4 regions of the Streptomyces sp. NPDC093094 genome follow, and region 2 is predicted to be linked to each of the others. Evidence: riboswitches for the same ligand, from Rfam matches in the RefSeq annotation. Region 2 holds a riboswitch; each other region holds the start of a gene.
What was found. Region 2 has a riboswitch for cyclic di-AMP ahead of ACIQGV_RS34055 (M23 family metallopeptidase). Riboswitches for the same ligand answer to the same signal wherever they lie in the genome.
Positions count from the first base shown of each region.

Region 1: linked by a shared signal. The riboswitch ahead of ACIQGV_RS00450 (M23 family metallopeptidase) and the one ahead of ACIQGV_RS34055 (M23 family metallopeptidase) in region 2 are both predicted to bind cyclic di-AMP.
Region 3: linked by a shared signal. The riboswitch ahead of ACIQGV_RS06515 (C40 family peptidase) and the one ahead of ACIQGV_RS34055 (M23 family metallopeptidase) in region 2 are both predicted to bind cyclic di-AMP.
Region 4: linked by a shared signal. The riboswitch ahead of ACIQGV_RS21680 (NlpC/P60 family protein) and the one ahead of ACIQGV_RS34055 (M23 family metallopeptidase) in region 2 are both predicted to bind cyclic di-AMP.

Region 1 is NZ_JBIVOX010000001.1:113,210-115,402, forward strand. Features, by position in the region: gene ACIQGV_RS00445 (M16 family metallopeptidase) at 1-864, shown strand, start outside; cyclic di-AMP (ydaO/yuaA leader) riboswitch at 1,100-1,263, shown strand; gene ACIQGV_RS00450 (M23 family metallopeptidase) at 1,276-2,040, shown strand.
Region 2 is NZ_JBIVOX010000023.1:40,984-43,176, forward strand. Features, by position in the region: gene ACIQGV_RS34050 (tyrosine-protein phosphatase) at 1-410, opposite strand, end outside; cyclic di-AMP (ydaO/yuaA leader) riboswitch at 925-1,082, shown strand; gene ACIQGV_RS34055 (M23 family metallopeptidase) at 1,087-2,082, shown strand.
Region 3 is NZ_JBIVOX010000003.1:108,084-110,276, reverse strand. Features, by position in the region: gene ACIQGV_RS06525 (ATP-dependent Clp protease proteolytic subunit) at 1-418, shown strand, start outside; gene ACIQGV_RS06520 (hypothetical protein) at 426-734, shown strand; cyclic di-AMP (ydaO/yuaA leader) riboswitch at 1,032-1,234, shown strand; gene ACIQGV_RS06515 (C40 family peptidase) at 1,238-1,711, shown strand; gene ACIQGV_RS06510 (ATP-binding protein) at 1,807-2,193, opposite strand, start outside.
Region 4 is NZ_JBIVOX010000009.1:319,271-321,463, forward strand. Features, by position in the region: gene ACIQGV_RS21680 (NlpC/P60 family protein) at 1-900, opposite strand, end outside; cyclic di-AMP (ydaO/yuaA leader) riboswitch at 908-1,073, opposite strand; gene pcrA (DNA helicase PcrA) at 1,304-2,193, shown strand, end outside.

The DNA.
Region 1 (2,193 bases), on a different contig from region 2:
CGCATGTCCCGGCCGCGTCAAGGCTCCGAGGAGACCGTCGCCGCGATCGACTCCGCGGCCGTGCGGGCCTTCTACGAGCGCCATGTGCGCCCCGCCACCGCCACCGCCGTGGTCGTCGGCGACCTGACGGGCGTCGACCTGGACGCCCTGCTCGGGGAGACCCTGGGCGCCTGGACGGGCTCCAAGGCGGCGCCGCGGCCCGTGCCGCCGGTCAGCGCCGACGACAGGGGCCGGGTGGTCGTCGTGGACCGCCCCGGGGCGGTCCAGACGCAGCTGCTGATCGGGCGTGTCGGGTCCGACCGCCACGACCGTGTGTGGCCCGCGCAGGTGCTCGGCACGTACTGCCTGGGCGGCACCCTCACCTCCCGCCTGGACCGCGTCCTGCGCGAGGAGAAGGGATACACCTACGGCGTGCGGGCGTTCGGCCAGGTGCTGCGTTCCGCGCCCGACGGCTCGGGCGTGTCGATGCTCGCCATCAGCGGCTCCGTCGACACCCCGAACACCGGTCCGGCGCTGCAGGATCTGTGGATGGTGCTGCGCACGCTCGCCGCGGACGGTCTGACCGACACCGAGCGGGACGTGGCCGTGCAGAACCTCGTCGGGGTGGCGCCGCTGAAGTACGAGACGGCCGCCGCCGTCGCGAGCACGCTGGCAGACCAGGTCGAGCAGCATCTGCCCGACGACTTCCAGGCGACGCTGTATCAGCAGCTCGCCGCCACCGGCACGGTGGAGGCCACGGCGGCCGTCGTCAACGCCTTCCCGGTGGACCGCCTGGTGACCGTCCTCGTCGGTGACGCGGCTCAGATCAAGGAGCCCGTCGAGGCCCTCGGCATCGGCGAAGTCACCGTCGTCACGGCCGAGTAGAGCCGAGCGGAGGCGTACGCCGACAGCACGCGCGCATGGAGCCCTGGTGACCGGAGCGTCACCAGGGCTCCATGTTTATCTGAATTTGTCCGAGTTGGCGATGGGTTGCGGGAGAGGCTGCCTGTCTGCCCTGTGGCGTGCGCTACAAAAACCCCGATCGGTTTGAGGATCGAAAGATGATCCCCTTAGCGTCATGCGGGCTGTACGTCAGGCAGTGCGCCGCAACCGCGGCACCGGACAGCCATCGCCGAGTCCCCCACGGCGCGAGCCGGGGGAGCCGGGGACCCACCGAAGTCCCTGGGGTGAATCGGATGCCCGCGCCTGAGGCGAGGGGGTCCGTAGGAGACCTTCCTGCTCCGAACCCGTCAGCTAACCCGGTAGGCGAGAGGGAAGGAAAGGACCAGCCACTTCATGGCGTTCACGCGCGCCACCGGGAAGCACCGTCGTCCCAGCCGGATGCAGCACTCCACCGTCCGCGCGGCGGGTGTCGCCGCGCTCACCACCACCGGTGTCATCGGCACCCTGGCCGCGCCGGCCCTGGCCGCCGAGCCGGAGCCCGAGCAGACCGGCCTGCTGCCGGTCGTCACCATCGGCGACACCGTCGCCGACCAGATCGACGCCCAGGCCACCGCGCAGAAGGTGGCCGCCGAGGAGGCGCTCGCCGAGCAGCTGGCCGAGGAGGCCGCCGTCAAGCGCGCCGAGGCCCGCGCCGAGGCCGCCCGCGAGGCCCAGGAGCGCGCCGCCCGCGAGGCCGAGCGCAAGCGCCTGAACACCTTCGTGTCGCCGATCGCCGGCTCCTACGTGTCCACCGGCTACCGCACCGGCGGCACGCTGTGGTCCTCCGGCAGCCACACCGGCGTCGACTTCCACGCCTCCAGCGGCACGGTCGTCCAGTCCGTCGGCATGGGCACCGTCGTCGAGGCCGGCTGGGGCGGCGCGTACGGCAACCAGGTGGTCATCCGGATGCACGACGGCACGTACACCCAGTACGGCCATCTGTCCTCCGTCGCGGTCGCGGTGGGCCAGTCGGTCACCCCGGGACAGCAGATCGGCCTGTCCGGCGCCACCGGCAACGTCACCGGCGCGCATCTGCACTTCGAGGCCCGCGCGACCCAGGAGTACGGCTCGGACCTCGACCCGGTCTTCTACCTCCGCTCGCACGGTGTGAACATCTGAGCGACAGTTCTTCCCCGAAGCCCCGGCTCCCGAGCCGGGGCTTTCGGTTTTCCGTCGCCCGCGGGGGCCGGTTGTCCAAAAAATATCCATGGATTCCGGTCCGCCGTCGGAAATTCCGGCTCATTGCAATAGAGTCACGGAACACACGTCAAT
Region 2 (2,193 bases):
GCGGTGCGCTCTCTGACGATCATGCGGTACGAGGCGATCATCCGGCCGGCCGCCTTGCCGTCCGCGAGGATCGAGCGCAGCAGCTCCAGGTCGCCGTCGCGCACCATCTTCCAGAACTCGGCCCCGTCCGCCGGGTCGCTCAGCGGAAGGTTGACGTTGCGCACGCCCGGCAGCGTCACGTCCGGGCCCTCCAGCTTCTGGTCCGCCGCGTTGCGGAAGTCGAAGATCGTGTGCAGGCCCAGGGAGGAGAGGAACACCGCGTCCTCGGCGGTCGCGTGCGCCAGATGTCCGCTGCGGAAGAGCACGCCCCGGCGCACCCGGCGCCCGTCGACCGTCGGCAGTCCTCCCACGTCACGGAAATTGCGCACTCCGGCCAGCTCGGGCTCGGTCGACGGGACCTGCTGCGTCACGGTGGCTCCCTCCGGTCGGCCCCGCCGGCGCGGCTCGTCCGGCGGGCGCTTCGATGACCATACGACATGGCTTCCTGAGGCAACGGGTTGTCCGCGTCCCGTCCGCACACGCCCACAGACTGGATCAAAACGGACCTTATGTCCGTATGGTTCCGCGCCGCGCCCCCGTGTGAGCGCGGGGGATTTCCCGACGCGCGCCACTTCTGCACCTTCTGTCCGTATTGACTCCTTCATTCCAACTCGCTCTGGAATAAAGGAACCTGGAGAGGTGTCACGTGAGGAGCGTCATAACCGTGACCGTGCGTCGTCGGTCATGTCCACGTAATCAAGGGCCTTCTCAAGGGAGTTTGAGGAATCCGGCGGAGCCGTCGTGCACGGAGGGTGACCGGGAATTTCCTTTACGGATCAAGAAGAAGGGCTTCGGGCGGAACCTCTTGCTTGTCCCTTTGCGCCTTGCTCGCTTACGTTCGCCACCGATCCGGACGGACGCCCAATCCTGCCGCCGACCGGAGCCCGCACAAACCCACCCGTCCACGGCAGGAGCGGGGGACCCACAGGTACGACTGCCTGTTCCGGTCTCCGGAACGGCTCGGGGTTAAGCCGCGTCTCGGCGCGGCCGGACATCTCCAGTCCGCACCCGACAGCTCACCTCGCAGGCGCCGGAGAGGAATTCGCCATGCCCGCGAAGGGTAAGCACCGCCGTCCCAAGGCCCAGCGCCTGACCCGTTCCATCGCCGTCGCCGGTACCGGTGGCGCCGCGCTCGCCCTGCCGCTGCTGGCGGCCACCGGCGCGAACGCCGCGACCGGACAGTCCGCCCCGGACGCCGCCGTCCGGTCGGCCGCCACGGTCCAGAAGACCTCCGCGGCCACCGGGGCCGCCGAGAAGAAGTCGACCGCCCCGCGCGTCTATGCCGTGAAGCACGGCGACTACCTCTCGAAGATCGCCGACGAGCAGAACGTCCGCGGCGGCTGGCAGAAGCTGTACCAGGACAACCGTGAGGCCGTCGGCTCCGACCCCTCGATGATCCACCCGGGTCTGAAGCTCACCCTCGGCAAGAAGGCCGCGGCGGCGCAGTCCTGGAAGTCCTCCGACGCGGCGAAGCCGGCCACGCGCTCCTCCGGCTCCTCCTCGTCCTCGCAGTCCGCCGAGGCGTCGAAGTCCGCCGAGGCGTCGAAGTCCTCGGCCTCCGAGTCCTCGGCCTCTTCCTCCGCCCCCTCCTCCTCCGGCTCGTCCGCCGCCACCCAGGCGGACACCACCGCGGCGAGCGGCTACAGCGCCCCCGTCTCCGGCGCCGGAGTCGGCACCGCCTACCGCGTGGCGGGCAGCATGTGGTCCAGCGGCTACCACACGGGCGCCGACTTCGTCGTCCCGACCGGCACCTCGCTCAAGGCCGTCGGCGCGGGCACCGTCGTCTCCGCGGGCTGGGGCGGCGCGTACGGCAACCAGGTCGTCATCAAGCTGGCCGACGGCCACTACGCCCAGTACGCCCACCTGTCCTCGCTGTCCGTCTCCACCGGCCAGTCGGTGACCGCGGGACAGCAGGTCGGCCTCTCCGGCGCGACCGGCAACGTGACCGGCCCGCACCTGCACTTCGAGATCCGCACCACCCCGGACTACGGCTCGGACGTGGACCCGATCTCCTACCTCCGCTCGCACGGCGTCGCCATCTGACGTCCGTCGTCCGCGGCGTCGGCACCTGACGTCCGTCATCCGCGGCCGAAGGCCGGACCCCGTCCCCGGGGTCCGGCCTTCGGTGTGTCCGGAGTTCCCCGTTCCCGTTCC
Region 3 (2,193 bases), on a different contig from region 2:
GGGCGGCCCGTTCGGCCCCATGACGGCCGTCCACGACACGATGCCGCACGTCGCCCGCGACGTGGAGACGGTCCGCCCGGGCCGGGCCGGCACGTCCGCCGCGGTCCCGCCGGCGGCCGGCACCCCGGGCAAGCGGTACGCCCTCCCGGGCGCCCGCACGGTGCTCCGTCAGCCCGCCCTGCCGGAACCGCCGGAGGGGCGGGCCGGCGACCCGGTCATCCGGGCGGAGGAACAGCCGAGGGCGCGGTCCCGGCCGGAGGAGATGCTCGCGCGGCACACCGGGCGGAGCCGGGAGCGGGTGAGCGCGGACATCGGGCACGAGCGGGTCCTCACCGCCCAGGAGGCCCTGGAGCACAGACTGGTGGACCGGATCACCCCGGGCCGTGCGGCCGTCCCCGCTCCCCCGGCCGGAGAGTGAGGCGCCGGTGCTGCCGCCCGAGCTTCCGCCGCTGCCCGCCCTGACCCGGGCGGAGGGCGAGCTGATCGACCGTTACCTGGAGACGGTCGACCTGCTCGGCCGGATCAACCCCGCACACCACGGGGACACCTACCGCGGGCTGCGGGCCGCCCAGGCACTGGTGCGCAAGGCGGCCGAACTGCGTGACGCGCTGGCCCTGATGCATCAGCGGGGCGAGACCGAACTGCACGCGCCCACTCTCGCGCGGGCGCTGCGCGTCCTGGACGGGGAGCGCCGCACGGCGCGTGTCGTGCTGCCCTCGCGCCCCGACGACTGAACGTCCGGACCAGCCGTTAAACGGACCGAATGACGTACCCCCTTCTGGACTACGAATTCATCGTTCTGCGGGACCTTCAAAGTTGCGCGACACGCCCGCCGTTGGGGCGGAGGAATGCGCTCCGGCGCTGGTCCGAGGGGTATTCGCGGTCTTGACAGACGTCCGTCGATCAAGCTGTCCACCCGAACGGGTGAACGGTGAGTAACAACACAAATCCCCGGTTCCGTTGGGTATTTCGGACACTTGTGAGTGAAGATCCCTGTCTGACGACAAGCCCCCGCCACCGCGGCGGGGCGGTCCGGGCGGACGCCGAGTCCTGCCGCCGCCCGGATGACCGGTCGACAGGAGTGGATCGGCAGGAGTGGAGGACCCAGGCATGACGGGTCGCCGGAGCGCATGCTCCGAGCGGTCCTTGGGGTGAAGCCGCCTTCGGGCGGCCGGGCAACTTCGCCAGCCCGAATCCGACAGGTCATCCTTCACAGGCGGCTGACGAAGGGTTGCGCATGACCGCGCAGAATCGTGTCCCGTCGCTCATGGCCCGGGCCGGTACGGCCTCGGCCCTGACCATCGCCGCCGTGGGCGGCTCCCTGGTCATCCCCGGTGTCGCCGCCGAGGCCCAGGCCACCACACCGGCGACGAAGGCGCTCCAGATCGCCGCCTCCAAAAAGGGTTCACCGTACAGCTACGGCGCCACGGGGCCGCACCGGTTCGACTGCTCCGGGCTCACGCTCTACTCGTACAAGAAGGCGGGCAAGTCCCTGCCGCGCACCGCCGCCCAGCAGTACAACAAGACCCGCCACATCTCCGCGAAGAACCGCAGGGCGGGCGACCTGGTGTTCTTCCACTCGGGTTCGAACGTCTACCACGTGGGCATCTACGCCGGGAAGAACAAGCTCTGGCATGCCCCGAAGACCGGTGACGTGGTGAGGCTGCAGAAGATCTGGACGAGCAGCGTCTGGTACGGCCGCGTCAGCTGACCCGTTCCCGGGCGGTACGGCCCCCTGACAGGCCGTCACCGCCCGGGTCCGGCCGCCTGCGCCCCCGGGAGGCACCCGCAGTGCCTCCCGGGGGCTCACGGCTCCTGCTGGCCCGCCGTGGTCACCGGCCGGGCCGGGACGGTCCACGGCAGCTCGATGGAGACCGTCTTCCCGCCCTCGCGCGTGGGGCGCACCCGCAGCCTGCCGCCGCACTCCGCCGCCAGCCAGCGGATGATCACCATGCCGCGGCCGTTGTCCTGCTGCACCGCGGCCGGCAGCCGCTTGGGAAACCTGGGATGGCTGTCGGTGACCCCGATGCGCAGATGCTCGTCACGCTCCAGCAGCATGTCCACCGTGAAGGTGGGCGACTGCCCGAAGGTGTGCTGCACGGCGTTGGTGGCCAGCTCGGAGACGATCAGCCGGATGGTGTCGGCCACGTCCGTGTCCGACGGCAGGCCCCACTCCGCCAGAGTCCCGATGAC
Region 4 (2,193 bases), on a different contig from region 2:
GTACGGCTTGCCGATCTGGGTGCGGGCGAAGGCGAGCGTCTTCTCCGCCTTGGTGGAGTAGCCGGAGCCTACGGAGGGGGACGAGGAGCCCGTCGAGCCGGACGTGTCCGTGCCGCCGGTGGACGGGGACGCGTCACCGGTCACGGCCTCCTGCCGCGCCGCCTCCTCGGCGGCCTCCCGCTGCCGCTGCTCCTCCGCCTGCTGGGCGGCCAGCTCGGCGGCCTTGCGGGCGGCCTCCTCGCGCTCGCGTTCCTCGATCGCCGCGAGCCGGGCCTTCTCCTCGGCCGTCAGCCGCGACAGCAGCTCGCGGGCGTCGGCGAGCTTCTTCTGGACGGTGGCCTTCGCCGTCTTCAGGTCGCTCTGCGAGTCGGTGAGCGTCTCGAGGCTCTGCGTGGCCTCGCGGCGCTTCTCCATCGTCGCGGACTGCTCGGTGACGTAGTCGTCGACCGCTTCCTTCTGACGGCCGGTGAGGCGGTCCATCAGCTGGGTCCGGTCGAAGTAGTCCTGCGGGGTGTCGGCGAGCAGGAAGGTCTCCGTGTCGGGCGCGGCGACGCCGGTGCGGTACTGGGCGGCGGCGAAGGAACCGAGCTCCTCGCGCGCCTCGTTCAGCTTCTGGGTGCGCCGGGCCACGTCGTCGAGCAGGGTGTCGACCTGCTTGCGCTGCTTGGAGGTGCGTTCCCTGGCCGAGTTGTACTTCTCGGTCGCCGACTCCGCCTGGCGGTACAGGTCGTCGACCTTCTTCTCGACCTCCTCCAGGCTCGGCCGGTCGTCGTCCGAGGGGCTGGCGTTGGCCGTCTGGGACAGCAGGGCCACGGAGGTGAGGGCCGCCGTGGCCAGGGCGGGGGTCCGTATGCCTGCGACGCGCGTACCAGCGGGACGCGCCTTGCGGTGCGACGCCAAGAGAGGCGACTCCTTCCATCGGCCGCCTACCGGGTTAGCTGTCGGGTTCGGGCGGATGGTTCGGAAGGTTTGCCCTACGGCGCTCCCCTGAGGGAGTGGGCCGATTCACCCCAGGATCGGTGGGTCCCCGGCTCCGCGCCGTGTGGGCGCATCGGACTCGGCGGAGGCCGCGCGGCCCGGCGACGTTCGCCGGTGGGGGTCGTACGGCCTGCCCGGCACCGTAGCCAACTCGTGTGGCCCTTGTGAAGGTTGATGGGCGATATGCCCGATACATTTTCGTGACCTTGTCGTGCACGCGCTTACTGCGCCGCAGGCAGTGTCAGTGGTGCTACGTAGGGTGGCGGCCGGGGAGTTCCCCGGACGGCGGCCGGTTGTCGGCGGCGCCCCCTAGACTCGGAGAGCGATGAGCAGCCTCTTTGACGACAGCTTCCTGGCGGACCTCCAGGCCCCTCGCGGGCACGAGGAGGAGCCTCCGCCGCCGCCCGAGCACGAGCACGCTCCGGAGCCGATCCCGGACGATCTGTTCGGCGGGAAGTTCGACGTGCCCCCGGACCGGGACGAGTACTACCGCGACGGCGCCCCGCGCCCCGCGGTCGACACCGCCGCACTGCTGGAGGGCCTGAACGACAACCAGCGCGCGGCCGTCGTCCACTCCGGCTCCCCGCTGCTCATCGTGGCCGGCGCCGGCTCCGGCAAGACCCGTGTGCTCACCCACCGCATCGCCCACCTGCTGGCCGAGCGGAACGTGCACCCCGGGCAGATTCTCGCGATCACCTTCACCAACAAGGCCGCGGGCGAGATGAAGGAGCGCGTCGAGCAGCTCGTCGGCCCGCGCGCGCACGCGATGTGGGTCATGACCTTCCACAGCGCGTGTGTGCGCATCCTGCGCCGCGAGTCCAAGAAGCTCGGCTTCACGTCGTCCTTCTCGATCTACGACGCCGCCGACTCCAAGCGCCTGATGGCCCTGGTCTGCCGCGACCTGGACCTCGACCCGAAGCGCTTCCCGCCGAAGGCGTTCAGCGCCAAGATCAGCAACCTGAAGAACGAGCTGATCGACGAGGAGGACTTCGCCGCCCGGGCCGCCGACGGCTTCGAGAAGACCCTCGCCCAGGCGTACGCCCTCTACCAGTCGCGGCTGCGTGAGGCGAACGCCCTCGACTTCGACGACCTGATCATGACGACGGTCAATCTGCTGCGTGCCTTCCCGGACGTCGCCGAGCACTACCGCCGCCGCTTCCGCCATGTCATGGTCGACGAGTACCAGGACACCAACCACGCCCAGTACACCCTGGT